Regions from separate parts of the Paenibacillus sp. FSL H8-0332 genome, predicted to be linked through region 1. Evidence: riboswitches for the same ligand, from Rfam matches in the RefSeq annotation. Region 1 holds a riboswitch; each other region holds the start of a gene.

The links. A riboswitch is a leader RNA that binds a small molecule or an ion and turns the genes downstream of it on or off. The one in region 1 is predicted to bind cyclic di-AMP.
Region 2: another riboswitch for cyclic di-AMP. It lies ahead of NST43_RS09910 (alpha/beta hydrolase); the one in region 1 lies ahead of NST43_RS31885 (NlpC/P60 family protein).
Region 3: another riboswitch for cyclic di-AMP. It lies ahead of NST43_RS15820 (APC family permease); the one in region 1 lies ahead of NST43_RS31885 (NlpC/P60 family protein).
Region 4: another riboswitch for cyclic di-AMP. It lies ahead of NST43_RS01100 (hypothetical protein); the one in region 1 lies ahead of NST43_RS31885 (NlpC/P60 family protein).

What each region holds. Positions count from the first base shown of each region.
Region 1 is NZ_CP150145.1:7,271,646-7,279,664, forward strand. It holds gene NST43_RS31840 (ATP-binding protein) at 1-324, shown strand, start outside; gene NST43_RS31845 (pseudouridine synthase) at 311-1,012, shown strand; gene motB (flagellar motor protein MotB) at 1,099-1,920, opposite strand; gene motA (flagellar motor stator protein MotA) at 1,904-2,704, opposite strand; gene NST43_RS31860 (hypothetical protein) at 2,908-3,201, shown strand; gene NST43_RS31865 (4a-hydroxytetrahydrobiopterin dehydratase) at 3,382-3,657, shown strand; gene NST43_RS31870 (c-type cytochrome) at 3,786-4,142, opposite strand; gene NST43_RS31875 (GNAT family protein) at 4,270-4,755, opposite strand; gene NST43_RS31880 (C40 family peptidase) at 4,930-5,421, opposite strand; cyclic di-AMP (ydaO/yuaA leader) riboswitch at 5,426-5,569, opposite strand; gene NST43_RS31885 (NlpC/P60 family protein) at 5,967-6,395, opposite strand; cyclic di-AMP (ydaO/yuaA leader) riboswitch at 6,453-6,591, opposite strand; gene NST43_RS31890 (hypothetical protein) at 6,806-7,603, opposite strand; gene NST43_RS31895 (M1 family aminopeptidase) at 7,649-8,019, opposite strand, start outside.
Region 2 is NZ_CP150145.1:2,290,173-2,298,191, reverse strand. It holds gene NST43_RS09920 (cytochrome ubiquinol oxidase subunit I) at 1-571, opposite strand, end outside; gene NST43_RS09915 (TrkH family potassium uptake protein) at 965-2,323, opposite strand; gene NST43_RS09910 (alpha/beta hydrolase) at 2,350-3,165, opposite strand; cyclic di-AMP (ydaO/yuaA leader) riboswitch at 3,173-3,306, opposite strand; gene mnhG (monovalent cation/H(+) antiporter subunit G) at 3,305-3,664, opposite strand; gene NST43_RS09900 (Na(+)/H(+) antiporter subunit F1) at 3,654-3,947, opposite strand; gene NST43_RS09895 (Na+/H+ antiporter subunit E) at 3,947-4,429, opposite strand; gene NST43_RS09890 (Na+/H+ antiporter subunit D) at 4,435-5,910, opposite strand; gene NST43_RS09885 (Na(+)/H(+) antiporter subunit C) at 5,907-6,239, opposite strand; gene NST43_RS09880 (Na+/H+ antiporter subunit A) at 6,227-8,019, opposite strand, start outside.
Region 3 is NZ_CP150145.1:3,670,985-3,679,003, reverse strand. It holds gene NST43_RS15830 (DsbA family protein) at 1-615, shown strand, start outside; gene NST43_RS15825 (disulfide oxidoreductase) at 612-1,046, shown strand; cyclic di-AMP (ydaO/yuaA leader) riboswitch at 1,273-1,433, shown strand; gene NST43_RS15820 (APC family permease) at 1,562-3,379, shown strand; gene NST43_RS15815 (ABC transporter substrate-binding protein) at 3,554-4,588, shown strand; gene NST43_RS15810 (iron ABC transporter permease) at 4,741-5,802, shown strand; gene NST43_RS15805 (iron ABC transporter permease) at 5,799-6,833, shown strand; gene NST43_RS15800 (ABC transporter ATP-binding protein) at 6,875-7,681, shown strand; gene murB (UDP-N-acetylmuramate dehydrogenase) at 7,873-8,019, shown strand, end outside.
Region 4 is NZ_CP150145.1:249,771-257,789, reverse strand. It holds gene NST43_RS01115 (SDR family NAD(P)-dependent oxidoreductase) at 38-760, opposite strand; gene ytxJ (bacillithiol system redox-active protein YtxJ) at 987-1,313, shown strand; gene NST43_RS01105 (glutaredoxin family protein) at 1,310-1,552, shown strand; cyclic di-AMP (ydaO/yuaA leader) riboswitch at 1,862-2,031, shown strand; gene NST43_RS01100 (hypothetical protein) at 2,166-2,621, shown strand; gene ltrA (group II intron reverse transcriptase/maturase) at 3,037-4,329, opposite strand; gene NST43_RS01090 (hypothetical protein) at 5,004-5,201, opposite strand; gene NST43_RS01085 (family 43 glycosylhydrolase) at 5,316-6,974, opposite strand; gene NST43_RS01080 (AraC family transcriptional regulator) at 7,123-8,007, shown strand.

The sequences.
Region 1 (8,019 bases):
ATGCCGGACGGGGGAACAATTACCTTGGAGCACCATCAACAGGATGATTCTGTGGTTATTGTGATCACGGATGAGGGCGGCGGCGTTCCTGAGGAGATGCTGCCCAAGCTGGGTGAGCCATTCTTTACGAACAAAGAGTCCGGAACCGGGCTGGGCCTGATGGTCAGCCAGCGGATCATTCAGGCACACAAGGGCAGCTTGGAGATAAGAAGCGAGTATGGCCGGGGGGCACAGGTAATCATTAAGCTGCCTGAAGCGAAGGAGCCTGCCCCACCGGCCGGGATGAATATAGAACGGAGTGAAGACGAACATGAGAATCAATAAATTCATCAGCGAGACAGGATATTGTTCACGCCGTGAAGCAGACAAGCTGGTCGAGGCGGGGAGGGTCACCATCAACGGTGAGCCTGCTGCTCTGGGCAGCCAAGCCGAAGCCGGGGATATAGTGCTGATTGACGGCCAGCCGCTTGAGACGGGCAGCAGGATCGTTTATATCGCACTTCATAAGCCGGTGGGCATTACTTCTACCACAGAAGCGCATATTCAAGGCAATATTGTCGATTTCATAGGACACGAGGAGCGGATTTTCCCTATTGGCCGGCTTGATAAGGATTCAGAGGGATTGATTCTGCTGACGAACGACGGGGATATTGTTAATAAAATATTACGAGCGGAAGGCAAGCATGAGAAGGAATATGTGGTTACTGTAGATAGACCCGTTACGCCTTCTTTTCTGACAGGCATGTCTACCGGGGTAAGAATTCTGGGCAGCAAGACACTTCCCTGTGAGATTACGCGGATCAGTGAGCGGGTATTCCGTATGGTACTGACCGAGGGCAAGAACCGGCAAATCCGCCGCATGTGCAGTGCCTTCGGTTATGAAGTGCGGCGGCTGCAGCGCATCCGCGTAATGAATATCCGCCTTGGCGAGATGAAGACCGGAGAATGGCGGGAGCTGTCCCGGGAGGAGAAGCAAGAGCTGGGGGCTATGCTGAATTATCAGCTGCACTAAGACTATACATGACCATACCCATAAAAAAGAGCTGCTTCGAACGGCCCCCACCGGGGTCTATCGGAGCAGCTCTTATTGGTTTCTATTCAGGGAGCTGTTACATTAGTTACATCCGTGGTCTCTGTAGCAGCATCCTTATATTTACGAAGGATAGATACTTCTACCCGGCGGTTCTTGGCCCGTCCGGCAGCAGTAGCATTCGTAGCGATGGGGTGGTATTCGCCAGAGCCGGTCGGGCTGAACTTCGTCGGGTCCAGGTTGGGATTCAACAGCAGAATCTTCATGAACTCAAGGGCGCGATCTACGCTAAGATCCCAGTTCGAGGAGTACGTGCTGTTGGAGATCGGAACATTATCGGTATGCCCCTGCACCAGTACTTCATAATCCGGAAATTGCTGCAGCATGCTTGAGATCGACTTGGCCAGCTGGCGGGATTCATCCTTCACCATAGCCTGGCCCGAAGCGAACAGGGCATTGTCACTAATCGTGATCATCAGCTGGGACTGATTCAGCTTCGTGCTAAGCAGATCGGTCATGCCGTTGTTCTTGATGTACTGGTCGAACTGCTTCTTCAGCTTCTCCAGATCCTCCTGCTCCTTGGCCCGGAGCTTGGACAGATCGGATGTTCCGGTGTTCTTGGCGATCACATTGTTCATTTTATCCTGTTTGCCTTGGTCAAGCTGGGTGCTGGTCGGGGAATCCGACCTGTACTCCAGGACACCGCCGCCGCCGCTGAGGGCTGAATTGAAGGCTTCAGCCATTTGTTGAAATTTTACGGCGTCCGTAGCGCTCATGGCGTACATAACAAGGAACAGAGCAACCAACAGGGTCATCAGATCGGAATAGGGAAGCAGCCAGGATTCATCGGCATGCTCTTCGTGTTCCTCATGCCTAGTCTTTTTGCTCACTGGAAGCCCCCTCCTTCTCGCTCAGCTTGGCACGCTCGGTCGGAGTCAGGAAGACAGACAGCTTTTGGTTAATGGCAATGGTAGACACCCCGGACTGAATGGAGAGCAGACCCTCCACCATCATCAGGCGGACTTCAATCTCGCGTTTGGATATCCGCTTCAGCTTGTTGGCCATAGGATGCCACATAACATAACCGGTGAATATCCCGAGCAGGGTCGCAATGAACGCTCCGGCAATTGCGTGGGCCAGGATGTCCATGTTGCTCATATCACCCAAGGCGGCGATCAGCCCGATAACAGCCCCGAGTACCCCTAGTGTAGGTGCGTACATTCCGGCCTGGGAGAAAATCAAGGCCCCGGCTTTATGTCTGTCTTCAGTAGCATGTATATCTTCCATTAATACATCACGGACGAACTCCTGATCGTTGCCGTCAATAATCATCCGCATGCCGTTTCTCAGGAAGTTATCTTCAATTTCATCGACATTGGATTCCAACGCCAGGAGCCCTTCGCGGCGGGTGATGGATGCCCATTCCATGAACATTGTAATCAGTTCAGGCTTGCCGACCATCTTTTTCTTCACAAATAGAATCTTTAACAGCTTAGGGAAATTCTTGACTTCCGACATCGGAAAGGCCATGAAGATAGAGGCAGCCGTGCCAAGAAAAATAATGACATAGGCAGCAGGGTTGTTCAAGCTTGCAAGTGGAGCATGCTTGAGTATCATCCCCCAGATTACTGCGATCAGACCAAAAACCAGGCCTAGAATTGTTGAAATTTCCATTTATGCACCTCGTCCATGAGAATTAAGAAGTGATCGACTAACCGCGTAATTCGTCCTTGAACCGCGGGAGAACACTCTGTTCGTAACCAAATCACGTATATTCTTCTTTATCGACATCATTCCCTTTTTTGTGAAGTGATTTTTTCGGCTATAATAGATAAGGTAGGTTATTATTCATCAGCGAAGAAAACGGAGTGATTGATGTGGGAGTTAAGCATGGCAGGGATTATAGTGAAATTCTTGTTGAACTGACAGGAGCCGTTGGACGGATTGCAGACGGGTACATTTTTTTTGAGATGGAGTCTGAAGAGTGGGCGAATCTGCCGGAGGAATCGAAGCAGGAGGTCTGGGAGGCGCTTGCGGAGGACCTGTTCTACGCACTGGGCAATGAGCCGGTCATTCAGGTGGGCAGCGGAGTTGTAATGTACGATAAAGAAACACACCGCATTAATATTTTGCTGGGCGATGAGGATCTGGCTTCGGTGGTTCTTGTATAAGCAGGCGGAATTGTGGCAGCGGGTTTGTTCCGGGCTTCCGGCCATGTTAAAATTGGAAGTGGAGTACTAATTGCCGGGATGTCAGAATACACTTAATCAAAAAATCTTTGGCCTGGCACATCCCTTGGACTTTTAGAAGCTGAGGGATGTTTTATTTAACTTAGCAAGGGAGGAAACGAATTGCAATTAACTGAGGAAGAACTGCAGGAGCAGATCAGCAAGCTTGAGGGCTGGAAGCTGGAGAGGGATAGGCTGGTACGCAAATATATGTTCAATGAATATATGAAGGGAATTGCTTTTGTGGATGAGGTGGCTGCCATTTCGGAGGCCTTTGACCATCACCCGCATATCACCATTGATTACAAGACCGTTGTGCTGCGGATGGCTGCAGATGTAGAGAAGCTCGATCTCCGCCAGGCTCGTGAATTTAATGAGGCGTTTGAGAAGAACCGCTAGAGGACAAGGCCCTTATGAAGACGACAGGAATACCTGATCAATAGAAATGCCCGTGCAAGGATTATTCGATATCCTTGTCACGGGCATTATACATAGGAATGAAGAGCGTGGTGAGTACAGGTTGCGGATTATTTCTTCTCGGCCAGCCATAAGGCTACATTCGCAATCTCTTCAGGGGCCAGCCTATCTTTGAAGGAAGGCATCTGGCCGCGTCCCTTGGTGACTATGCTGTAGATCTGCGGCGCGTCATGCGATGCACCCTCCTGTTGCAGGCTAGGTCCTGCACCGCCCTGAAGCTGGTCACCGTGGCAGGAGATACAGTTGGCCTTCACTGTCGCCTCTGCGCTCGCAGCATCAAGCACAACCTCCGGCATGGTCGGTTTGTTCTGTTCTGCCACCTGGGATTTGCCGGGCAAGGTAAACATTAAGATTACTGCAAAGGCACAGGCGGCAAAAAACAAACCGCTCATGATCCATTTCTGCATCTGCATCCGTCCCTCCATGTAAGCTGCTGTCTCCATTATAGCGGATGGTGAAGCGTTATCATAGTATTTGTGTCAAAAAAATGAACACATATGATCCATTTTTTTGAAAATACCTCCGTCCCCGGTGTTATTCCTCATAGACCATGCAGTAAAAAGGCTTATTGCCGGTCGGAGTGCGGCGTTCATAGGTATCCGTTATGGTGAAACCGCATTTCTGGTAGGCGCGGATGGCGCGCTGATTCCAGGTCAGCACCTCCAGATCGATCTCGCGCTCCGGGTAACGGGCCCGTGCTGCCTGCACAATAGCCTTCATGAACAGATGCCCCATTCCATGACCGCACAGATCGGGCCGCATTCCGACACCAAGCCGGACTACCCCCTCCATCGGAAAGAGCTGGGCGAAGCCGCACAGATCCCCCTGTCCGTTCACTACAGATACATATTGCCTACTTCGCAGCTGCGGGTCTCCGAACTCTACGCCCAGCGCCTGCATCTGCTCCCAGGACATCCACCCGTAAATATTATACGGAGGTTTGTAGCTCCACTCACAGATCTCAGCGGCATGCTGCGGTTCCATAGGTACAACATAAAAGGTTAGCGGGGAGCTAATCATAAGCGGGCGGCCTCCTTTCCGGGACAATGCTTTTTACTATATTATATATATTTTATGAAAAGGCGGAATGGGTGTTTTACAAATATAGAGCAGGGTAAGTAATTTTATAGACAAAAAAAGCCCTTCTCCAAGATTTCGGCAAAAATCTCGGAAAAGAGCGTAGGTTACAAAGGTTTATTGTACATCGTCGTTGTCTTGGGAATCCGAAGCTACAGTCTTGTAGGCATCTGTACTCATGATCCGTTTGGCGCCAACGTAGCGGTTGACGTAATAGCTGTCATTCAGCGAACTGATGGTTACACCACGTGAGGAAGAGGCATGAGCGAAATCGCCGTCACCGACATAAATACCGACATGGGACACGCCTTTACCGTTTGTATTAAAGAATACAAGATCGCCTGGTCTCATCTCGTCGCGGGACACGGCAGAACCCATCTCATACTGGGAGCCGGATTGATGGGGCAGGTTAATGCCGATCTTATCAAAAACAAACATTGTAAATCCGGAGCAATCAAACCCGTTAGTCGATGTACCGCCGGACACGTATTTGGTTCCGATGGTTTTGTCGATCACTTTATCCATTTTGGAATCCGCGAAAGCGCTTCCTGCTCCGATGGTGAAGATAATGGACAAGCTTAGTACTGCGGCTGCTAGCTTCTTCTTCAAAAGTAAGTACCCCTTCCAATGCCTACGAGGTTAGCTTAAGGGTTCGGTTGAAGGTCCCCTATGACCCCTCTTAGAATAGGAGGTCAATTCACCCAAAGTGGTTCCCCCGTTTCCCTAAACTCATTAGGGAACTCGGCATAACTGTTGATTAGGATTAGCTGTTCATTCAATACATGACAAAACCTATATTAAAAGCGATTCAATAATTACAAAAATGTTACTAAAAGCTCACTGCGATAATTGTAGCAAAGACTAAGTCGCTTGGCAATCACTTATAACATATTAATGCATCTTTTTTGCTGTTTTTTAGAGTTATAGACCTTCCGAAAGACTCATATCTATGCGCCGGGGCTATTTTATATGATTTTTTTCTTTGTTTTTGCAGGAAAATGCTGTTTCAAGGCTGCGGATTCGGTGTAAAAGGTAGAATAAGGAAAAGGAAAAACCCGGAAATGATTACGGCAATAATCATCCCGGGCTCGTATAAGTTACATTTAGTTGTTAGAGGCAGAAATATTCGGGGTATGCTTCAAGGGTTCTAAGGTTCAATCGTAAGCGACAGCTTGGTAGGCTGTTGTGCTCATTACTCGTTTGGCACCAACGTAGCGGTTGGCCCAGTAGGACTGGCTCATCGAACTGATGGTTACACCACGTGAACTCGAGGACTGTGCAAACTTCCCGTTTCCAACATAAATACCGACATGGGATACTCCATTGCCCAGGGTATTGAAGAACACGAGATCACCTGAACGCAAATTGCTCTTGGATACAGTGGTTCCTACTTTGTATTGTGCTTTGGAGGTACGGGGCAAGGTAAGCCCAACATTCTTGAATACGTACTTGGTGAATCCGGAACAATCGAAGCCGTTGGTGTTAGTGCCCCCGGTTTTATATGACGTTCCAATGGTTTTTGAAATCACAGTATCCATCTTGGAATCTGCGAAGGCACTGCCTGCTCCGAGTGTGAATACCATCACAAGACCCAGCGCTGCTGCGGTGCATTTTTTCTTGAAGTTCTGAATAATCAAAAGATGTACTCCTTCCAGGGCCTGCGAGGTTAGCTTAAGGATTCGGTAGAAGGTTCCCCTATGACCCCTCTAAAGCGAGATCAATTCACCCAAAATATGGTTCCCCCACTTCCCGGTGCAGGGAATTCGGCGTTATGTGCACCAGAACAGTGACTTATCGGCAATTAGTTAATTTTCAATGGTTACGGTAAATTCTGTTTGAAAGATTACAACTTTGTTACTAGTAGTACAGGCATCATTGTATCAGAGGTTTTACCGTTTTGCAAATGCTTTTGTCCTTCGCTTCAAGAAAAAAAGAGTCCTGCTCCCTGCTTGAGGGGCTGTGACTCTTTTTAGTATGCCGTTTTGACAGCTTATTATTGTGGAAATGATTTACTGGACCAGAGGTGGTACTGGGCAGCGATTCCCCACATATTGAACAGCGTGGAGGGCAGCGGAGCTGCCTGGCGGAGCATAAGGGCCGGCAGCCCCGGGTACAGCAGCGCAGAAGCACTGCAGAGGAGGAGCACCGCTAGGCTTCCCGCCCCCAGTATGATGGATATCCCAATGGAAGGCAGCAGCACCTTCAGGCAGATCAGCATCGAAGAGAACATGCCGGTACCGGCGGTATAGCCGAATTGCATATAGAGCAGAAGCTTGCGTATAAGGAAGAGATAGAGCAGCCAGCCCAGCACATAAGGCACCAGCTTCAGCAGGAGCGGGACATCGAGAACACCGCTGAGCAGATGACGGTACATACGCGGAAGCAGCCAGTAGAGCGGCAGGAGGGTTAGCGCCCATTCTGCGAGGCTGAACAGCAGTACAGGCAGCCCATACTTTTTCATTCCGGGAAAAAAGAACAGTCCCCGCGCCCCGGCGTGTTCCTGGTGAAGCTCATGCAGCAGTCCTGCGCGGATAAAGGGGGTCAGCAGCAGCCGGAGCACCGTCAGCGCCAGCAGCAGCCACAGCCAGTGCTGGACGGCGGGGTCGGTGCGCAGGGCAGTCTGCCCTTCGATATAATACAGCAGTCTGCCTATCCCGCTGCCGCCGGCATTCGCATCCGGATAGCGCAGCAGGACGGGAACAACCGCGCTTTTAATAAATTTGTACAGGAAATATCCCCAGAACAGCCGGTAGATAAATAGCAGAATCAATATATAGAACTGCTCTTTCATGCTGATCCAACCGCGGGTTATTGAACTTTTCACCATTCCTTCACCTCACCAGACAAGAGTTCCGAGCAGGGTTTCAAGCAGAGTAGATGCGCTAAGCGTCCAGCGGGAGAGTGTGCGCGGCTCAAGCTCCGCCATTCTGAAATTATTAAGATGCCTGCTCTCCAGCAGAATGGAATGTCCCGGATCGATCTCTGCGGAGACCAGCGGCGCTTTATACGCTAACTCAAAGGAGGTAGCCTGACCCTCGCCATTCCAGTATTGCTGCACGGTGTACCCGTCTGCGAAGGTGAATTTCACAGGAACATCAGGGTACAGGCTGCCCTTATTGCTTACATCGACTACAGCGTTATAGCGGCTCCCCCCGCCGTCGCTGCCATCTCGATTGACCGTGAGCCTGATATCATCAACTGCGAAAT
Region 2 (8,019 bases), 2.6 Mb from region 1:
AGGCTGAGCTTAAGACATGGAACACCTTGGAGAACGTCGCTGTATTCAGCATCGCCTCCACCGGATTGACAGCTATGAATTGCCCACCCGCCATGGCAAAGCCCTCGGGCTGATTCATGAACCCGTTTACCGTCGTGATAAAAACAGCAGACATCCCGGCACCGGCAACAATCGGGATCGTAAGAAGCCAGTGGATATACGGCTTTTTGAACCGGTCCCAGGTATAGAGGTAAATGCCCAGGAAGATCGCCTCAAAAAAGAACGCAAACACTTCCATAAATAACGGGAGCGCAATCACGTTGCCGGCCAGCTTCATGAAATTCGGCCAGACTAAGGCCAGCTGCAGCGAAATCGCTGTACCTGTCACCACGCCCACGGCCACAGAAATGACAAACCCGCGTGCCCATCTCTTGGCCATCAGCGTGTAGTGAGGGTCTTTTTTGCGTATGCCCATGAATTCAGCAATGGCGATCATCAGCGGAACCCCAACGCCAATTGTTGCGAAAATAACGTGGAACCCCAGTGTCAAGCCTGTCACCAGTCTGCTCCACAGCACGGTATCGATGCCCATTATGTTAGTGCCTCCTTATAAAAGCTGATAGTTATTTTAAATTATTATATCTTTAATTTTAAGCGAATCGGTTCCGGTCACCTTTTCGCCTTTAAACGTTCATGAAAGCATCAACTCTTTCTTACATCTTGGTGAATACAGCCGAAACTACTCTATCGGGCTATTGTTTGATAGGGAATAACATGGTACAGGACTGTTCATTAATAAAAATAGCGGCAGTCTAAGACTCAGTAAATAAAGTCTTGGACTGCCGCTGATGGTTAAATTATCACAAAAAAAGTTACCGATTTTAATACAAGTCTTTCGAAATTTTTTGTGCCATATACTCAATTCTTCACCGGCTATACCCCAATTCTTACTAAAATCATTAGAACTAGCGCAGCTCAATAAACTTTACCCGATCAGCAGCTTATCTTCCGGATACCGATATTTTTGCTTCACATTTTTTTGTGCCAGTGCTAAAGCTAAAGTCAAGGGCCCTAGTCTCCCGATGTACATTGTAATTATGATGATGCATTTTCCCAGTGGCGAAAGCTCTGGCGTTAGATTCATAGACATTCCTACAGTTCCAAATGCAGAGGTTGCTTCAAAGAGAAGCGCCAGGAAGTCTTTAGGATGAGCATATTCTGTAATGGATAGAAGAAAGGTGGCTGTAAGAACTACACCCAGGGATATGGTCATTACTGCCAGTGCCCTGAATATGATATCCTGAGAGATGCGTTTTTTAAGCAGTTGCACATCTGTCTTCCCCTTAATCGTTGAGACGATACTTAACATGAGTACAGCAAAAGTGGTCGTTTTTATACCTCCTCCAGTCGATCCGGACGAAGCTCCTACAAACATCAGGAAAATCATGAAAAATTGTGAAGCCGGGAGCATTGCTCCAATATCGATGGAATTAAAGCCGGCTGTACGGGTAACAACACCCTGAAAATATGCCGCCCAAGTTCTTTCACTCCATGAGAGAGTACTGAATGTTTTCGTGTTAAAGAGTTCAATCGCAAAAATCACCAAAAACCCTGCCATACAAAGGAGCCCAGAGGTAATTAAAACTATTTTTGTATGAAAGGAAAGATCTCTCCATCTTCTTTTCCGGTACAGATCCAGAATCACCGTGAATCCAATCCCGCCGATGATAAACAAAAAAGAGATAACAATATTAACTAACGGGTCACCCACATAGCGGCTCAGACTGTCTGGCCATAATCCAAATCCGGCGTTATTGAAGGCAGACACTGAATGGAATATTCCATAATAAATGGACCTTGTTGTTCCTAGTTCATTTGCCCATCGAAGGGCCAACACTATAGCTCCAGTTGTCTCCACGATAAATGAAATGAGAAAGATATTGAGTGATAACCGCACGACTCCTTGTGTTGTTACAGAATTAGATGATTGCTGGATAAGCAGACGTTCTTTTAGTCCAATCTTTTTCCCCATGATCACGGCAATCAAAACACTGAATGTCATAAATCCCAATCCGCCAATTTGAATCAGAAGTAAGATGATCATCTGTCCAAAATGAGAAAAGTCGGTACCGGTATCAAGTACAACAAGTCCCGTTACGCATACGGCTGAAGTCGAAGTAAACAGTGCTGCCAGCCACCCTATACTAAGTCCGCTGGACGAAGATATCGGCAAGGCCAGCAGCACTGTACCTAGCAAAATAGGGACGGCAAAACCGAGCAAAATGATTCTGGATGAGGTCAATTTGAGATTTGTGATGAAGGATGAGATTTTGTTAAAGAACATATCATTGGCTCCCATTGTAATTCAAGTTAGTCGCTGGCTGCCGCCTGCTGAAAACTATGCTGTTCCCTAAGATAATCCAGTAATATACGGTTGAAGAGCTGGGGTTGACACAGATGAGTCGGATACATCGCATCCTCAAGGATCGCCAGACGGGCAGACGGATACTTGCCGGCTGTTCTTTCCACCTGCTCCAGCGCCCATTCATTCTGATTCCCGGATACAACAAGAACAGGAATCTGCAGCCGTAATGCGAACCCGTAGCTGTCCGTTTGTCTAAGTGCCAGCCGCTGCTTAATTAATTCCGTTGTCCGTTCATGCACAAGCTCTTTCCTGAGAATATGATAAGCCGAGAGCCATTTATTGTAGGTGATGCGCAAGGAACGGATGAACATTTCGGCAGGAAGATAATGGGCCGCCCATGCGCAGACCTCAAAGATTCCTTTCATTTTACTGCCTCTCGCCGTGTAATCCTCCTGAAAATAACTGTCCACCAATACCATATTTATTATCCGTTCAGGGTACAGATAGGCGAATTTCTGGGCGAGCACAGCACCACTGGAACAAGCTACGATAACAGCCTTCTCTACAGATAAAGCGTCCAATAACAGCTTCAAATCTTCACATTGTGTGTCTACGATCCGGCTGATTTCCACATCCATTTTACCCGATTGCCCGTTCCCTCTCAAATCGAATACGATCACTTTGGCACGCTTGCTGAAATATTCCGCTTGCGGCTCAAACAGATGATGAGAGGTCGAATAATCATGAATAAAAACAATGGGCAGACCGCTGCCCGACATCTCATAATACAGCGATGTTCCATTCAATTCAATATACGGCATATATAGTGCATCCTCTCATGAACGCTTGCGGGGTTAGCTGCCGGATTCGGGCCTGAAAGTAGCCCTACTCGTTTTTTCCGAGATTCACCCCATGTAACCTGGTTCCCCCGCTTCCTATAAGGAATTCAGCGATTAACTGTTATTTCTCAGACGTTTCCTTACTTTCTTCCTTCAGTGACTTCAGGTCATCCTGAACGCTTCCCTTCCATAGGGGCACTCCGGAACGGTAGGCAGCCCGGCCATTTAAATGACCTGCTACCGGTGAAGTGATGAATACAAATACAATCGCCAGCAGAAGCTTGACGTTAACCGTTCCGTCTTTGAACCAAAAGTACAGGAAGCCTCCTGTCAGCAAACACAATACCCCGAAGGTTGCACTTTTGGTAGCAGCATGTGAACGCAGATACACATCGGGCAGCCGTACTAAGCCGAAGGCACTTAAGCCGCAGAAGACTGCGCCCATTACCACAAGAATAGAGCTAATCAGTTCACCTGTCATTAGGGTTCCCTCCATCCTCTATAACGGCTCCCCGTTCAATATATCTGGCCAGTGCCGTAGTACCAATAAACGTCAGAATCCCGATAACCAGGATGACTTCTATAAAATCCTGGGTATCCAGCAGCATACTAAAGACGGTTATCATAGCAAGTACATGAATGCCTATCGTATCGAGTGCGGCAACCCTGTCGGAGCGGGTTGGCCCTTTCAGGAGACGGAACAGGCAGGCCAGCATCGCCAGAGCCAGAATGATCATGGCCACGGTTAGCATAACTGGGATCATTAACGGGTCACCTCCCTAATCGCTCGTTCGAAAGTGCCTCTAATCTGCGTGACCAGCAGCTCTGCATCTTTAATATCAATTGCATGAATGTACAGCGTCTTGCCATCCTTGGAAACATCCAGGGTCAGGGTTCCCGGTGTCAGACAAATCAGGCACGAGAGCAGTGTAACTTCCCAGGGCGTGGTCAAAGCAGTCTCATAAGCAAAGATACCGGGACGTATAGCCAGTTTTGGACGGATAATATGACCTATGACCACGAAATTCGAAACCGTAAGTTCACGGGCAAAGATCAGCAGGAGCTTAAGTACAGCCCATATACGTATGAGATAGAATGGCCGGGACTGGGACCTGGATTTCCTAAATAACAGTAAAAGCCCGATGCCCAGCAGATAACCTACAACGAAGGTTGAACCGGAGTTATTATTATTTATCGCCATCCACAGAAAGGCAATCAACAGATTAAACAGGAATTGTAAGGCCATCTCCTCTACTCCTTCATTATGGCTTCTATATATAGCGCAGGTGAAGCCAGAACGTCACCTGCCTGCGATACATAAGTATACACAACCTCCGCCCCGATCCCCATTGCAATCACAAGCAGCAGCAAGCCGGCAGCCACAGCCGAAGCAGCCTTCAAGCTCACCTTAGGCTGCTCTTCCTTGGGTTCATTTCCCCAGAATGCCAGCCGGAACACCTTCATCAGGGAGAACAGCACCATAAAGCTTGACCCCAGACCAATTAGAGACAACGTAAGCATCCCCTCTGACAACGCTCCGCGGAGGATCATAATTTTGCCGGCAAAACCGCTAAGCGGCGGAATCCCCACCAGGGCGAGTGCCAGAATAAAAAACATCCAGCCGAGAAACGGATACTTTCTGATCATCCCGCCCATACTGCCTAGCCGGTCCGTTCCGGCTGCGGATATAATCATCCCGCCCAGAATAAACATAAGTCCCTTGGCCAGCATATCGTGCAACAGATAGAAGACTGCCCCATTCATTGAATCTGCAGTCCCTGCAGCGATTCCAAAGGCTACAAATCCAACGCTGATAATGATGTTATAATTCAGAATCCGCGGGATATCCTTATAAGCCACTGCCCCCAGGCTACCCAGGATCATGGTAGCAGCAGCCATCCAGGCGATCCAGTCATGGGTGAAGCCGGGATCGTTCACGAACAGCAACGTGAAGGTGCGGATGATTGCATAGAGTCCTACTTTGGTCAGCAGGGCACCGAACAACGCTCTGACAGCCGCCGGAGGTGCACTGTAGGACCCTGGAAGCCAGAAGAACAGGAACAGCCCGGCCTTCAGGGAGAATACAATCAAGAACAAAATAGCAATCACATTAAGCACGCCGCCTTGTCCCGCTTCAGCGATACGCTGGGACAGATGCGCCATGTTGAGTGTTCCTACCGCTGCATAGAGATAAGCTACCGCAGCTACGAACAGTGTTGAGGATACAATATTGATGAGCAGGTATTTCGACGTTTCTCTTAGCTGAAGCTTGGTCCCTCCGAGTGAGATGAGCGCATAAGAAGAAATCAGCATGACCTCAAAAAAGACAAACAGGTTGAATATATCCCCGGTAAGAAACGAACCGTATACCCCGACAAGCAAAAACTGAAAGAACGTATAATAATAGAACCGCTCCCGCTGCTCTCCAATACTGCTGAAGGAGTAGCACAGAATCGCAAAACTGACGATCGAAGCCATCATTACCAGCAATACAGCAAACATATCCCCCACAAATACAATGCCATACGGAGGGAGCCAGCCCCCCATCTGCAGGGTCTGTATGCCCTCTGAATGGACACGTGTAACCAGCAGCACCGCAATCAGAATATTCAATAGACCGCTGAGCGCACTAATCACGCGCTGAAGCCGGATCTTCTCTTTGAGAAAAATCAGGATGACAGCCGTAGCCAGCGGAATGAGAATCGGGAGCACCAATAGATTGCTCATTCGTTGTCCTCCTTAATGCTGTCCATTTCATCAGTACCCCGCGTCTGATAAGACCGGTATGCGAGTACGAAAAAGAAGGCTGTGACCCCAAAGCTGATGACGATGGAGGTTAGAATCAGCGCCTGCGGCAGCGGATCAACATAGGTATCCGCCTTGCCTAGTACAGGGGCTGCACCCTTTTTGAGCCCGGCCATCGTGAGCAGCAGCAGATGGACTCCATGCGTCAGCAAGGAGGTTCCCAGCACAATGCGCAGCAGGCTTTTGGAGAGAATCAGGTAAACACCGATCATGAAGAGAATTCCGACCGCTACCGCCATTACGAGTTCCATTTCTTCTCCCCTCCGATCGATAAAATGATGGTCATCGTCACACCGACTACGGCCAGGAATACGCCAAGGTCAAACAGGACGGCAGTCGCCAGCTCCGTATCCCCAAGTACAGGCAGATGGAAGTGGCCGAACGTATGACTTAGAAAAGGAGCATCAAACAGGAATGAACCTGACGCTGTCAGAATAGCCAGCATGAGCCCGGAAGCAGTAAGCAGCCGGTAATTCACAGGGAGCACCTTACGTACCTGATCCATGCCAAATGCAATTGCAATGAGCATAAGCGCAGCAGAAGCCATCAAAGCCCCGATAAAGCCTCCCCCGGGATGATTATGTCCGGCAAAGAACAGATACAGGGAGAATATCAGAATGACAAGGACAATCCCCTTGGAGACCGTCTGTAGAATCACATCATTGCTGCGTAGCGGCAATAGTTCTTTCTTGGCAGGCTCCAGCGGCGGCAATTCCGTCTCCATTCTCAGATGTATCAGACCATAAATGGCCAGTGAGGCGATGCCAAGCACCATGATTTCAAACAAAGTATCAAACCCGCGGAAATCTACCAGGATGACGTTGACAACATTCTTGCCGCCAGCCTGGTTGTAGCTTTCCTTCAAGAAAAACTCGGAGATAGGTTCAAACGGACTGGTACCCATCGCCGCCAGAGCAATCAACGTCATCGTGATCCCGGCTCCAGCCGCTATCACCAGATTGGGCAGCTTAAAACGCAGCGGCTCCTTCTGCTTCTTCAGCTTCGGTAAATACCGGAAACAAAGAAGGAACAGAATGACCGATACGGTCTCTATAATCATCTGTGTGAGTGCAAGATCCGGTGCTCGGAAAAGAACGAAGAGCAGCGTCACCATGTACCCCACACCACCGGTGAACAGAATCGCGCTCACACGTGACTTGGCAAATGGAACTGCAAAGGCAGCCAGTAGCATTGCTGCTACAACCGCTAGTTCATAAAAAGACAATGAGGCATATTGATCCATACCAAAGCTAATGCCTGGCTGCCGGAGCAGAACTGTGAGCAAGGAAATGATGAAAAAGCTAAAAATATAGATCAGGTAATGGCGACCCGAGCCAGTCATATAGGCATCGGTTAAGCGTCTTGAACCCTGCTCGAGCAGTCTTAACGAGAAGTCATACATACGGCTCAGTGCATTGGTGCCGCCGGCTTCACGGTCTAGTACACGTAACCGGGTATAGATTCTAAACAACAGCGTACCTGCTGCTATAACGCCGAGGGTCATGAAGATTTCCGGTGTCCAGCCATGCCAGAAATGAATAGAAACCTCAAAGACTTCTTCTGGCGCCAGCAGCCCCGTATGAATGGAAGACATGGCCGGTTCAATCAGCGTAGCAGAGACCAGGTCAGGGAAGAAAGCAAACACTACAGCCAGTGAAATTAGAATCACCGGTGACAGCAAGAGACCCAGTGGAGCTTCATGAGGCACTTTATCCAATTTGTCTTCCTTCAGCTTGCCGCGGAAGGTCTTGAAGACAAAGATCATGCTGTATACAAAGGTAAATACACTGGCAATCCAGGCAATCACCGGAAAGAGCTGGGTCCAGTATCCTGAGCTCAGGATGTCAAACTCCCGGATATTGAGGACAGAAGTGAAGAACATTTCTTTACTGAGGAATCCGCTGAATGGCGGCAATCCGGCCATGGAGAATGTCCCGATCAATGCGATAGAGAAGGTGACCGGCATGAGGGACATAAGCCCGCCAAGCTTGCGCAGATCACGGGTACCCGTCTCATGGTCAATGATGCCCA
Region 3 (8,019 bases), 3.6 Mb from region 1:
TTCATGCTTGCTTCGAAGGACTCTTCGCCTGCCGGCACAGACAGTAAGCCGGTTGCCTTCAATTACAGTGAAATGATGCGGCTTGGCAAGGAGGATGCTCCGGTCAAAATTGTGGAATTCGGCGATTTCAAATGTCCGGCTTGCGCCCAGTTCACCGGTGTCATCAAACCGCAGATCGTTCAGGGCTATGTGGATCAGAATAAAGCCGCCTTCTATTTCGTGAATCTGGCCTTCATCGCCCAGGATTCGAGAACGGCCTCTCTTGCAGCGCTGTCGGTCTATCATCAGAACCAGGAAGCGTTCTGGAAGTATTTCGATGCGATCTATGCCAATCAGGGGAATGAAGACAAGGAATGGGCTACGCCTGACTTCATGGTGAGTCTTGCCAAGCAGCTGGAGCTACCGGTGGATTATGACCTGCTGCGCAAGGATATTGATGGCCGTACCTATGAAAAGGAGCTTGACCGGGATATTCAGCTTGGCACGGATGCGGGCGTAACGAATACACCGTCCTTGTTCGTGAATGGCATCAAGGTGAAGGAGCCTTTCAATATGGAGGCGATTGACGCCCAGATTCAAGCAGCAACAGCAGCAGCAGCTGCAACCGCCCAATGACCGCCTTCTCTGCCTTCTGCCGGCGTAATTGTCTGTACTTGGCCTGGTTCGTCTGTGTGGTGGCTGTAGCGGGAAGCCTATATCTCAGTGAGGTCCTGCATTACGAGCCGTGCAAGCTGTGCTGGTTCCAGCGGATCTTCATGTACCCGCAGCTGTTCCTGCTGGGGATCGCCACCTACCGGGCGGACAAGCGGATCATTCCTTATGTGCTTCCCCTTAGCCTGATCGGCGGGAGCATCTCCATTTATCATTATGCGGAGCAGAAAATACCGGCACTCAGCAAAGTGATTCCCTGTACAATCGGCGTACCGTGCAACAAGGATTATCTGAATTGGTTCGGATTTATAACGATCCCTTTGCTGGCACTCATCGCGTTTGCATTAATTTCCATTTTACTATGGACAGGACGCAAAGAGGAGCCTGTAGAGTAAGAAGCTGACGGACAGAAGGAAGAGAAGAGAATCCCCTTAATTTTAGCAAAAAATAATATGCAAAAACCCTGTAAAATCACGTGATATAGGGATAATGAAAGAGAATGAAAGATCAAGACATACCGGATGATGAATTTGGTTGTTTTGAGTTCTTTTCATTCTTTTTTCATTTGTTTCCACGCTTTACGGAAGACGCATTGTAGCTTAATATTAGTCCTTGTGAGAAGTTGAATATGCGCTGAATTTTCCGGAAGGAAAAACGGGGGAACCACACTTTGGCCAAGGCCAAAAGGGGTGAATCGGAGCAGTCCGCAAGGACCTGTAACCGTAGGGCTACCACAGTCCGAATCCGCCAGCTAACCTCGTAAGCTACTAGTGGGATAATGACCATGCACATTAGGCATGCGGATCATTTCCGTATGCTTATTTTGGTGCCTGCATTTATGAAATCCACTTATGAAAACAGCGCAGGGAAAGCCCATTTCAACTTAACCAAGAGAGGAACTGTTATTACAATGGTAAGCAAGGTAAAACGACTATTGATCGGGCGTCCGATGAAGTCGAACGAACTCGATCATGAAAAGTTATCCAAGGTGAAAGCACTGGCTGTCCTGTCTTCTGATGCGCTATCGTCTGTAGCCTACGGAACAGAACAAATTCTAATCGTACTGGTGGCCGCCGGGTTCACCGCCATCTGGTACTCCTTGCCAATTGCATTAGCCGTATTGGGCTTGCTGGCCATCCTGATTCTGTCTTACCGGCAGACGATATTCGCCTATCCGCAGGGCGGAGGTGCTTATATTGTAGCCAAAACCAATCTTGGGGTGCATACCGGGCTACTGGCCGGCGGCTCGCTGCTGGTGGATTACATTCTGACGGTGGCGGTAAGCGCCTCGGCGGGGACGGATGCGATCACCTCGGCTTTTCCAAATCTGCATAATCATAGTGTCCTTATAGCGGTATCTGTTATCGTACTCTTAACGATTGTCAACCTGCGCGGGGTGACCGAATCGGCCTCCTTCATCGCTATCCCGGTCTATCTGTTCGTTGTCTCCATCTTCGTGCTCATCATCTCGGGGGTCTTCAAATATATGACCGGCGGCGCCCACGCCCATGTTCCTGAGATTGGCTCGGCGGTGTCGAATGTGAGTATGTTCCTGCTGCTGAAGGCGTTCAGCTCCGGCTGTTCGGCTCTGACCGGAGTTGAGGCAGTCTCCAATGCCATTCCTAACTTCAAAGCGCCGGCGGAGAAAAATGCAGCCAAAACGTTGATGCTTATGGGTCTTATTCTCGGGGTGATGTTCACAGGAATTACGGTGCTCGCTTACTGGTACGGCATCATGCCCGATGAGAAGGCTACAGTGGTCTCACAGATTACCCAGTCTACCTTCGGCCGTGGCGGGCTGTACTTCTTCATTCAGGGTATTACGGCGGTTATCCTGTTCCTGGCAGCCAATACGGCGTACTCAGCCTTCCCGCTGCTGGCGTTCATGTTCGCCAAAGACAAATATCTGCCCCATGCCTTCATGGTGCGCGGCGACCGGCTCGGCTTCTCCAATGGGATTATTTTCCTCGGCGTGATGTCGGCATTGCTGGTAGCGGCTTTTCACGGGAATACGGAAGGACTCATTCCATTATATGCAGTAGGGGTATTCATTCCGTTCACGCTGTCGCAGCTGGGCATGATGGTGCAATGGTACAGAACGAAGCCGAAAGGCTGGCAGAGCAAGTTCGCCGTGAATACGGTTGGAATGCTCACCACGTTAACGATTACCCTAATCTTCATTATCACCAAATTCTCCAGCGTGTGGATGGCCTTCATCTTCCTGCCGGTCGTCATTATTGTGTTCCACCGGATTCACCGCCATTATATGAATATTGCTGATCAGCTACGGATCTGTCCGGCTACTGATAAGCCTTGTATCAAAGGAAGCACCGTAGTCGTTCCAGTCGCTGGTGTAACCCGCGCTGTACTGCATTCGATCAGCTATGCGAAGTCACTGACCAATAATGTTGTGGCGGTCTATGTAGGGTTCGATGAAGAGGAGATTCACAAGATGGAGCAGAAGTGGGAAGAGTGGAACCCTGGAGTGCGCCTGATTGTCCTGCGCTCCCGTTACCGCAGCATTATCCGCCCGCTGGTGAAATTCATTGATACGGTGGAGTGGAAGACGGCTTCAACGGACCATATTACCGTCCTGATTCCGCAATTCGTTACCAAGCACTGGTGGCAGGCCGTGCTGCATAATCAGACCAGCCTGTTCATCCGCTCTTATCTGATGAATCAGAAGGACATTGTCATCGCTACGGTTCCGTTCCACCTGCATAAATAATATAGAAGATTATAAGAAGACGGCTGTTTCTGCTTGATGCGGAGGCGGCCGTTTTTACGTTATTATAAGTTATTGGTTGACATAGAGAATGAGAATCAATATCATCAGTATAGACAAGGTGAAGGTAACAGGGCTTTTGCCAATCAAGAGGGTAACATACAGGAGGGGTATTCAATGTTTTCGTTCAACCTGCAAGGATCCAGAAGCGGGAAGCTGGCGGTGGCCGGACTTATGACTACAACACTGCTGCTGTCCGCTTGCGGAAATAATAATAGCAATGCAGGCAGTAACGGTGGAGCAAGCACCGCACCTTCGGCAACCGTGGGAGCCACTGCGGTACCTGCAGCAACTGCTGCACCCGCTGCACCCGCTGTGGAGAAGACCGTAACGGATGCAATGGGACATCAGGTGACCGTCCCCGCTAATCCGCAGCGTGTAATTGCTTCTTATCTGGAGGATTATCTGGTGGCACTCGGCGTGACTCCGGTTGCCCAGTGGTCTACGAAGAACGGTACCCAGGCTTACCTCGCTGCTGAGCTTAAGGATGTTCCGCCGATCAGCTATGACCTGCCGCTTGAAGCGGTTACCAGCTTCACGCCGGATTTCCACATTGTCCAGTCGGAGGGGTCGGTTCAGAACGGTCTTTATGACCAGCTGAACAAGATTGCACCAACCTATGTACTCGGCGACGAGGTCAGCAGTGATTGGCGCGCAGCCTTGCTCAAGGTCGGTGAGCTGCTCAATAAGACACCGGAAGCGGAGAAGGCTATTGCAGACTATGATCAGAAAGCGGCTTCAGCCAAAGCGGCTGTAACAGCGGCAATCGGCGATGATTCAGTAGCTGTTCTGTGGCTGGTGTCAAAGAATTTCTTCATTGTAGATGAGACCCGCAGCAGCGGTGCGGTATTGTATGGCGATCTTGGAGTGAAGCTCCCGAATCTCGTGACCGACATTCCTGCAGAATCCAGAGCACCTTGGAATCCCATTTCACTGGAGAAATTATCTGAGCTGACTGCAGAGCATATCATTCTGGTGAACAGTGACAAGGCAAGCGGAGCTGAGATTACAGAAGGCGCAGTCTGGAAGGGAATTCCGGCCGTTAAGGCAGGGAATGTTCACGAATTCGGCAAAGATACCAGCTGGCTGTACAGCGGTCCTATAGCCAATTCCAAGACCATCGATGATATTCTGAGCAGTTTTGTAAAATAGGTTCTTTACCGGCCGGAGAATTGTGCAGGCTTTTATATCCTCAGGATATAGAAGCCTGCCTCTTTTTTAAGTTGAACAATATTCATATATTTGCGATAATGAGAATCATAATCATTTATATTTCCCTAATAATCCTGATAAGGAGACGGCATATGGCTTCATCCACAGATTCTGCTCTACAAGCTCCTTCTGATGAAGGGAACACTCCTGTTCGGTCGCGGCCGCTTGCCGCTGCTGTTATTCTGGTGCTGGGAATAGCAGCGATTGTCTTCGGCCTGATGGTATCTGTATCGGTTGGTGCAGCGGATATCCGGCTGGCTACCGTATGGGAGGCGGTGTTCCGGTTCAATCCGGAGCTGCCCCAGCATCAGGTCATCCGGGAGCTGCGGATTCCCCGGGCTGCCGCAGGGGCGCTGGTCGGCGCATGTTTTGCCGTTGCCGGTGCGATTCTGCAGGGTATGACCCGCAACCCGCTGGCGGATTCCGGGCTGCTCGGGCTTAATGCAGGAGCGGGTGTTGGCCTGGCCCTGGCTTTTGCTTTCGCGCCAACATTATCCTTCGCGTATATCATGCTGTATTGCTTCCTTGGAGCGGCTGTGGCCTCACTGCTGGTATTCGGGATCGGTTCACTCTCCCATAGCGGATTGACCCCGCTTCGGCTGACCCTCGCCGGTGCGGCAGTAAGTGCCATGCTGCTGGCGGTCAGCCAGGGCATTGCTATCCTGTTCAGCCTCTCTCAGGATATCGCCTTCTGGATGGCCGGGGGGATTGGCGGAGCGAGCTGGAAGCAGCTGCAGGTAATATCTCCTTGGGTCGCGACGGCCCTGATCGGTGCGCTGATGCTGTCGCGTTCGATTACGCTTCTGAGCCTGGGCAGGGATGTTGCAGCGGGTCTCGGACAGCGCACCGGTCTGGTACAGACCGCAGGGATGATTATTGTCGTCCTCCTCGCCGGAGCGGCAGTCTCCACGGTGGGCCCGATCGCTTTTGTCGGATTAATCATTCCGCATATTACGCGTTACCTCGTGGGGGTTGACTACCGCTGGATTATTCCCTGCTCCGCAGTCCTTGGAAGCATTCTGGTCCTGGTGGCCGATATTGCGGCCAGGATGATTAATGCGCCATACGAAACACCGATAGGTGCCTTGATTGCCGTATTTGGTGTACCGTTCTTCATCTATCTGGCCAGCAAACGCAAGGGGGAGCTCAAATGAACCGTTACACCTCATTCCCCCCGGCCAAACCGCGCCGTTCCAGAGAGGCTGGTATTCTGACACTGCTTGCTGTACTTATCGTCATTCTGTTTCTGGTCAGTATGAATACCGGCTTTATGCGTCTCTCACCGCTCGAGGTTCTACATACCCTATCCGGCAACGGCACCAAGCAGCAGCAGCTGATTCTGTTTGATTTCCGGTTGCCGCGGATCGTGATCTCCTTGCTGATTGGTGCCGGCTTCGCGGTAGCCGGTGCAATTCTGCAAGGCTTGTCGCGTAATGCTCTCGCTGAGCCTTCCACCTTGGGGATTAATGCCGGAGCCGGATTCGCCGTACTGATCTTTATATCCTTTGTACCGGCTACTACAGCAGCTCCGATCCTCGTGCTTCCGCTGCTGGCACTGGCAGGAGCCTCGCTTACTGCAACACTGGTCTACTTCCTGTCTTACAGGCGGGAGGATGGGCTCTCGCCGACACGGCTGATCCTGATCGGGATTGCTGTGGGTGCCGGGATATATGCTTTTCAGCTTATTTTGTCATTAAGACTCGACCCGCAGAATTATCAGTTCGTAGCCATCTGGCTGGCCGGTAAAATCTGGGGCGGAGACTGGCGGTTTGTGCTAGCCCTGCTGCCCTGGATATTGATCCTGCTGCCCTTCGCATTCTACAAAGCCCGGGTGCTCAACGTACTGAATCTCGGCGATGAGCTCTCCAAGGGACTGGGCCTGCCGCTCGAACGGGAACGGCGGTGGCTGCTGGCTGCGGCTGTTGCGCTGGCAGGAGCCTGTGTATCGGTAAGCGGCAGCATTGGCTTTGTCGGGCTAATTGCGCCGCATCTGGCCCGCAGGCTGGTCGGTCCGCGCCATCAGATCCTGCTGCCTGCGGCTGCTCTGCTCGGAGCCCTGCTGCTGCTTACGGCAGATACGATCGGGCGCTGGATCCTGCAGCCTGCAGAGGTACCTGCAGGTATCGTGGTAGCGATCATTGGAGCTCCGTACTTTTTATATCTTTTGGCCACATCGAAAGCGTAACACAGGGATGTATATATTAAAAAATCTAAGGAGTGTGTATCATGTCGGAACGTTTAAATACAGAGCAGCTGAGCATCGGATATGCGGAGACTATGATTGTGAAGGGGCTGAATCTGTCGCTTCCGACAGGGAAGATTACGGCGCTCGTCGGGGCGAACGGATCGGGGAAGTCCACGATTCTGAAGACGATGGCCCGGATCATGAAGCCGAAGAGCGGGAATGTCATGCTGGACGGGAAGTCGATTCACAATCTGTCCACCAAAGAGGTGGCCCGGCAATTGGCGATTCTACCACAGAATCCTACCGCGCCGGACGGCTTGACGGTATCCGAGCTGGTGGGGTATGGCCGATATCCGCATCAGAAGGGCTTCGGCAGTCTGACGCCTGAAGACCGCAGCATTATTGCCGAAGCAATTGCCCTGACCGGCATGAATGAATTCCATGACCGGCCGATTGACCGGCTCTCCGGCGGACAACGGCAGCGGGCCTGGATTGCTATGGCGCTGGCACAGCAGACGGAGATCCTGTTCCTTGATGAACCAACGACCTTCCTGGATATGGCCCATCAGCTGGAGGTGCTTCAGCTGCTGCAGAAGCTGAATGAGCAGGAAGGCCGGACGATTATTATGGTGGTCCATGATTTGAACCATGCCTCCCGTTACGCGCAGCATATGGTAGCGATCAAATCCGGCAATGTGATCAGCGAAGGCGCTCCGAATGAGGTAATGACACCGGCGGTGCTGCGCGAGGTATTTGGCATTGAGGCGGATATTGTTCCTGATCCGCGTACAGGTGTGCCGCTCTGTCTGCCTTATGAGCTGGCTGCGTACAAAGTAGCCGGGCTGTAGGAGGAGGAGCGGCTGGCGAATAGGGTATAATTGGGAAATTTGAAACATAATAATGCAGTATGCAGCTACTTAACAGGCTCCTGTCATTGACAAGGGAGCCTGTTCGTTGATAAAGTTGTGGTTGCTGAAGCCGTGATTGCCCGGCGATGAGCATCACCATTATCTTGTTCATAGAGTTAGGAGTATGAAGGATGAATATTGACAACATATATGAGGATTTGCAGCCGCTAGTTACAGCAGGCTCGCTGAAGCGCCGCGAGAGCCTTAAGAATCTGGTCTATACCCGCATGGGCGGCGATGCAGATGTCCTGGCGGCCCCTGTTACATATGAAGAAATC
Region 4 (8,019 bases), 520 kb from region 1:
CCAAGTTAGCCAATTTAGCCTGTCCTGAATATTCGTGTCACCAGGGCCAGAGATTGCCGTCCAGATCGATATAAGCCGGTTCTTCAGCCAGATACATCTTATGGTTATGAACGATCGTCATAATCTTGCCTGCCGATTCTTCAGGAGTTACAGGCGCCTTCGCATCCTTCTCCCCGTTCATATAGGTCTGTAGCCAGCCGGGATGGAACACCATCACCTGTCCGCCCATCGTACGCAGATGATTGTGCAGCAGCGAGGACTGCATATTAAGCGCGGCCTTCGACATACAATAGCCATACATATTAATCCGCTTGTTCCGCCCAATGCTGCCAGCCTCCGACGAGATATTAACCACCAGACGCTGCCGGCCTTGCAGCAGTAAACCCATCAATGCGTTGCTTACCCTCAGCGCACCCAGCGTGTTCACGTTATAAATATGCGCCATCGCTTCATCATCCATATCCACGAGCACCGTTGCATCATCCGACCGGTGGATAATCCCGGCGTTATTGATAATCATATCAAGGTGTCCTGTACTTCCGGCAATACTCCGCGCGGCTTCCTTCACACTCCCTGCACTGCCGATATCGAGAGGGACCAGCCTAAGGCTATCCGGGTATTGCGCTTTCAAAGCTTCCAGTGCCGCCTGATCCGGCGAATACTGTCCGGCAAACACCATGTACTTACTCTCCAAAAGAGAGCGAACAAGGTACAATCCGAGTCCACGATCAGCCCCGGTGACACACGCAACCCTTTTCATGAGCTCCCCCCTCATATCTGCATCAATATGCACCGAGCCTTGGTTCATCCCTCTCACATTAGCACGGCCACCGGCCGTTAACAACATCCCGCAAGGGAGGGGCAGGCTATGGTGAACTTTCTTTTGCTTTAATTTTGAACTATGCTACAATCATGAATAATAGTTGTTAACAACACAATTGTTGACAACAGGTTTCATTACTCTTACCCAGGAAGGTGATCCTCTGATGTCTATTCAACAAATTCACACTAAGGAAGAACTAGAGCAATATATCGGGCAGCCTGGCAAAAAACTGCTCTTCAAGCACAGCACCACCTGTCCGATCAGCGCCAAGGCCAACGAGGAATTCCAGGCCTATGCACAGCATTCAGATACTCCTGCAGCCGTGGTCCATGTGATCGAAGACCGTCCTGTCTCCAACCAGATTGCTGAGGATTTAGGGATCAAGCATGAATCCCCGCAGATTTTCCTGCTGGAGGACAGCGAAGTCCGCTGGAACACCTCACACTGGAAGATTACCCAAAAAGCGATAAAGGAAGCAGTGGAACAATGAGCGCGAACGTAATTGTCTATTCAACCTCCGGCTGCAGCGAATGCAATCAGGTCAAGCAGTTGCTTGAGAGCAAGGGCATTCCCTTCGAGGTCCGGGATGTGATGACAAGCTCCGTCTACCAGGAGGAAGTGGAGAAGCTGGGATTCATGGGCATTCCAGTCACCGTATCCGGGGACCGGGCGGTCAAGGGCTTCAATCTTCCTGAGCTTCAGGAGCTTATGGATGCTGCTGTTCTGTAATATACGTAAAGGTGCTGTCTTCTCAACAGGAGCAGCGCCTTTTTTATTGCGATTCATAGAGGTAGGCGGCGACGATACCTGGGGACCCTTCCTCCCCACTGCCGTCTGCCAAAAATAAAAAACAGCGCTTGAGCGAGATAAATGGCAGATAATCTGCTATATATATGAGTTTTGGCTTCACTATGCACAGCCATTCAGCCATTTGCTGAAAACAAGTCGAATAGCACTCTTTTCCATTTTTACAACCCCCCTCTGAACAGAGTATGATTCGTGTTGAAAGCAAATGAACGCATTCATGAAAATGAGCATATGCATTGCACGCTGAATTTCCGTCATGTGGAAAACGGGGGAACCATCCGGCCGTCAGGCCGACTTGGGGTGAATCCGAAGGAGAATGCCACGCGCAAGTCTCCGGCAGGTAGGGCGACTCTCACCGTCCGAATCCGACAGCTAACCCCGTAAGCGCTAAGAGAGAGCCAGATCCGCCACGATTTTGCGCTAGGCGTCTAACGCCTTATACCCAAAACCGCAGGCAGAGGTCCTCCTCTGTCCTGCGGTTTTTTGCGCGCTGGAATGAACACTAAAGTACAGATTCAGGAAGGAACGTGACCACATGCCTGACCCCTTATCGCCCAAGGCAGCAAGCGCTGCCGGATTCAACCACTTCATCCAGCAATCTAGCGGCCCCGTCTATGCGCTTAGCTGCCTGCTGCTCGAAAAGGGGGCCCGCGCCGAGCAAGCAACCACCGCCACCTTCGCGGCACTCCATCCACTGTGGCTGAAGGACAGCCTCTCAGGAGACGGCGCTGCTGCTTCTGCCTACAGAGAGTGCATCCGCCAATGTGCCGTGCTCGCCCGGGACCGTAGCCGCTGCGCTTCTGGGCTGCTTAACTGGGATGATCACGTTACCAGTGCCTTATGGTACGGCATCCAGCTCCCCCTGCCCGACATCAGCCAGATCCTGGAGTGCAGCATCCCCGAGCTGAAGGCGCGGCTTAGAGGAATACGCGAACAGATGGCAGCCGCACATTCAACCTTGCCTGCGGTCCACCGCCCTTCGGCGGGATGAGACTGAGGAAGATATGGGATATAGGCATGAGTGCGGTAGAAGGAGATGGATAGCGGGCCGTGCGGACTACAGATCCGCTATTTCGGCAAATGGGACCATGCCGAAGGCCAAGCGGACTGAGAGGCGCTTAATTAACCCATTCCGCCTCATTTTGCGCTCCACACAGCCCTTAACGTCCTATCAGTCCGTAACGGGGAGTTAATCGGTCTTTTTCACGAAATAAGGGCCGCTGAGTCCGCAAAATAACCCCACAAAGTGGGGTTTAGCTTCGATGATGACTCAGGTACTTTGCGGGGACCCAAAACATATAAATTCTAGAGTAAAGGGCTGGATTAACCAGCCCCTCCTCATCAAACCGTACGTGAGGTTTTCCCTCATACGGCTTTCCGATGTTTGTCATTCATGAGCATGCAGATCACAATAGCGTTTTTAGTCCATTCATGTTGGCTATATACTTGACTTCAGATAGTGAACTCATCCATCTTCTGCGCTGTCTCTTCTTCGCGTACCACCGGGTTAATCGCTGCAGAATATACCAGTCTAGCTTAGCTAATCTCTTTTGGCTGTAGTTCGTGTAGTAATAATTTCTCCATCCTTGTATCTTCGGATTGAGCCATTTCACGTGTTCCGCAAACGATTTAGATCGCATGCCGGGCGGTGCTAATCTATCTTTGACCACGCCTCGAATACGTTCCTCTGCCTTCTTCGTTAGCCACTGCTGGGTGGTATAGTACACCTTCCCTTGAGAGGTTTCTGCTTTCGTTTTTCGGTGGTGCATTCCTAAGAAGTCGAATCCTTCCTCTCCTGTCCACAGGCCTACAATGCGAGTTTTGACCGGGTGTAAGGTTAACTCTAGACGTTCCATAATCCTGCTTATGAGCTCATAAGCATGTTCGGCGTCCTTTTTGGTTTTACAGACCACCACCAGGTCGTCTGCATACCTTGTCAGTTCTCCCAACCCCCTTCCGTATTTCTCCCATAGTCGGTCAAAGTAATTCAGATAGATATTCGCCAGTAGCGGTGAAATCACCCCACCTTGCGGTGTGCCTAAATCGGAACGCCTTACGTTTCCTTCTTCCATCACACCCGCTTGAAGCCACTTCCGTATTAATTTCAGGATTCGCCTGTCATTGATACGCATTTGTACCAATTTCATAAGTTTCTCCTGGTTAATGTTGTCGAAGTAGCCTTGGATATCGACGTCGACTACCCAATTCCCTTTGCGGTTGCAGGCTTTCCGGATTCGATCCAGCGCTCCTTTCGCACTTCGCTTCGGGCGAAATCCGAAGGATACTTCTTCGAAGTCTGCTTCAAAGATCGGTTCAATCACGAGTTTCGTTGCCATCTGTATGACTCGGTCGCGCACCGTCGGGATACCCAGCGGTCTTTGTTTCCCGTCTTTCTTTGGGATATAGTGCCGCCGTACGGGCTCTGGATCGTAGCTACCTGCTTTCAATTCTCGCTCACAGTCCTTCAGGAACCGTATTTCTCCTTGTGCTTCAATATCTGCGAGCGTCACGGCATCTACTCCAGCCGCTCCCTTGTTTGCCTTAACTCGTCTCCAGGCTTCACTCAGCACATCCCAGCGATAGACTTTGTCGTACAGCGCATGGAATTTACGCTTGTTGTTCTCCTTGGCCGCATGACCTAGCTTTTCTTGGAGTTCTTGAACTTTTTCTTTGGGTGTCGTTAGCCGGTTGGCATTCACTCACTCGTACCTCCTCCAAAAGCGTAAACAAAGCAGGGCTCCTTCCCTCCCTAAGGTTATGTTGTCCTTAGGTTCTTCGGTACTACGAGCCCCTCGGACTCCCTTCCCACAGACGGTTCATTTCGTCTTTTGGACTTATAGAGCGCCTATTTACGGGTTTCTAAAAAAAAAAAAACCCCCGTGTGGGGGAGGGTCTCCCCAGTTCACTGCATTATCTTTCAACCCATGCCGATCCCTATACCCCGGAGGATTCTTCACTGTTGTTCCAAGTTCTGTACAGCTTCCTTGGCCTTCGTCCATGAAAGCGGGACTCGGCTTCCTCTCTTCCCCTTCGCAGGGCCTTTTTGACGACGCGGCAGGATTCACTTGATGTTACGGCCTGGGTTGTTGCTCGCCCAGTCTCTGACCGGTACTTTTGTCGATGCGCTTTTACACACAGATTTCGCCATGCGCAAGCATCCTAGCTACAAGAGTGGCTTGGCCCCTCTCTTGGTTGGACTTGCACCAACTAGATAATGCGTGCCTCTGGGCACGCCTATCAAAAAAAGCCGCAGCATCCGCCGCGACTTAGTCATTGACTCTCAGCACCAGCACCCATAAAGTGCTTGGCTTACCTTACATAGCTAACCATCATGCACTGATCCTGTCTCCGCCGACCGTTCAGTACATCGAACTCAGCTCTTGCCCTTACCACCCTTGCCGCCCTTGGCAAACCGCCAAAAAGCCATACAGCAGCCGAGCAATCCGGCTCCCAGCATAAGGGTCTGTAACGCCCCCAGCCAAGCCGATTGATCCGACGGGATCAGGCTGCTGACAATAATGAGCAGGATAGAGGCCGCGACCAGCACGGGGGTTTGTCTACTTTTCTTCACAACCATTCACCACTCCTAAAGACTAATACTATCTAAGGTACACCATCTCCGGCGTTTTCACCAGTTCACCCCGGCTCCGGGCACCACCAGGCGAAGAACGTATGGCGTCCTTGGCTAGTAATTCTTCACCACATAGTATTCAAAATCAGCGAAGGAGTCATGCTGGTGAGCATCAACGGAACCGATGAAATTGAACAACCCTGTAAATCCGCCAATCTCCCCCGGCTCCCCGTTCACACCTTCATCCGACAAATAGAGAACATCGATAGCCTCTACAAAAGCTTGCCAATCCCCGTTATCCCCGAAGCGGTACAGGATACTCGCGAGGCCTGCATTATAGATAATCTTGAGCTCCGCTGCGTCTTCAGGGACTGGAATGTAATTGTGGACCAATTCGGTACGTTCCCCCAGCTTGGCCTGCAGCACATATAGAACGGTCCCCTCTGATTCCGAGTGGGTCAAGTGAACATACAGCCAATTATTTGAATCATAGTATAGCCCCAGACCGGCCGTTTCCGAATAATGATCGGGATGAAACTCAACCTTGGTTTGAACTTCATAATGAAGGGAGGTTGCACGCGTGGCCATAATCGCCGGATGGATCTGCGAGAAGAAAGAATTCTCTCCATGAATGCGTAAGTAACCCGGACGTTCAACCGTATTCACCCATGCAGCTTGCTGGTCCCGGTATGGAGTCAGAAAATGAAGATCATATTTCTCCTGGTTAAAATCATCAAATACGTCATGAGAGATTCCATCGGCCTCTAATTCAACACCTGTTAACCCCTCAACTTCCATTTTGGCTACATTCGATCCATCCTTCATTTCCAGCCAGCCATCCTCTGTCCAATGCATTTTTTGTATAGAGGTTTCACGGCCTAATGGGTTTAAAAGCGTTCCTTCCACAGGCCGTGACATTAGATGGGCAATGTACCATTCGCCTGTTTGTGTTTGAACTAATGAGCCGTGACCTGCTTTTTGCATGATTGAACTTGGATTATACATCTCAAAATGCCCGGCATCCGGATTACCCAGTGAGAATAGATGGCGCGGCGAGGAGGTGATAATAGGCTCTCCCGACGGATGCGGTTCATAGGGACCAAAAATATTCTCTGCACGCCCCAGCTCAACACCATGAGCATAACCCGTTCCGCCAGCTGCTAATAAAAGATAGTACATACCTCTATATTTATAGATCTGCGGTGCTTCAGCACAGCCTCGGCTGGTGAAGCCTTGCGTCACCCGGTGCCATTGTCCAACCAACTTTCCCTCATTCAAATCAAATTCAGCGATCACAATATGTCCAGGCGCCTGATACCCTTCACGGGTCTCCCATTCAAGAATGGACACATAGTGTCTGCCATCTTCATCATGGAAGAGCGCCGGATCGAAACCGATGGATGTCAGATAGATGGGCTCAGACCAGGGTCCATGGATATCTTCTGCCCACATGGCATAGGAATCCGAATTAAATTCACGGCCTGCCATGTTTAACATATGCGAATAAGCTAACCAGTACCGGTTCGTCCTAGAATCATAGGATAGATGCGGTGCCCAGATCCCGGCTGGAGTATTTGTGCCTCTTAGATTCACTTCACCTTTATTCAGGGCAAAGGCCGTCAGCTCCCAATTGGCTAAATCGGTTGACTTGAAAATTTGAATACCGGGATTCCAATGAAACGTGGAGGTTGCAATATAATACACATCATCCACTCTAATAATAGAGGGATCTGGTGCCATTCCAGGGATTATAGGATTATTAATCTTCGTCATTTATTTGCTTCCCTTCGCTGTTTAGCCATATTATTTACCCTTTTCCTGTTGTCTATGTATATTATAATAACTACTAACGTACTTATGCGATGGGATGATTACGGCTAGATTTACCCAAATCAAAGGCAGGTGCTGCAAATTGGAACATATGAATAGCTATCTCACAGGTGCACAGACGCTGCTGCTGCCGCGCATTGATTGGAATATACGCTTTTTTGGCGCACATACACAGACCGTTCCTGCCGATTGGAGCATGACTACAGAATCCCACCATGCCTTTGAGATTCTGATTGTGTTGGATGGGGCTCAAGAGACAAGGATGGATCATGAACAATTCATCGTGAACAGTGGTGATATTCTGCTGATTCCGCCTGGGTTCGAGCATACGAATAAGTGTATTTCTGCTACATCGATGACCTATTTTTGTGCTCATTTCGATGTAGACGAGCCCTCCTTACGGATGAAAATACTGAAAAACTGCGACTGGGTCTATTCTCCCTCCAGTTTGTATCATAGCCCGCTGAAAAAATGCCTTCAAACATGGATCGATATTCTGCATGAGCCTGAGTTGTCGTTCACCAAAGCGAAGCTAAAAGCACAAATTGTCTTGTTCGAGTTATTAGAGGTGCTAGTAGATATCCAGCCGGTTCACAAGGAGATACGTGCCAACCAATCGATGACCACTGCGAAATATGCCAAAGAAATTGCCGAAGCCATCAAGAGAGCTTTTAAGAAAAATTGCACCCAGGGAAATTCAGATTACACCCTTCACATCCAGCCCATCATTGCTTCGCTTGGGATCAGCCCCAACTATGGATTAGAGGTATTTCAAAAAATATATAAAATGTCGCCCCGCACCTATCTATCTGACTTAAAGCTACAGGAAGCCAAAATATTACTCCAGCAGCCCAGGATATCTTTAAATGAGATTTCAAACCGTTTAGGCTACAAGAATCTCTCTCACTTCAGCAGACAATTCAAAAGATGGACGGGCATTAACCCCTCCGACTATCGTAAAAATAATGGTGTATAGCAAACACCCATC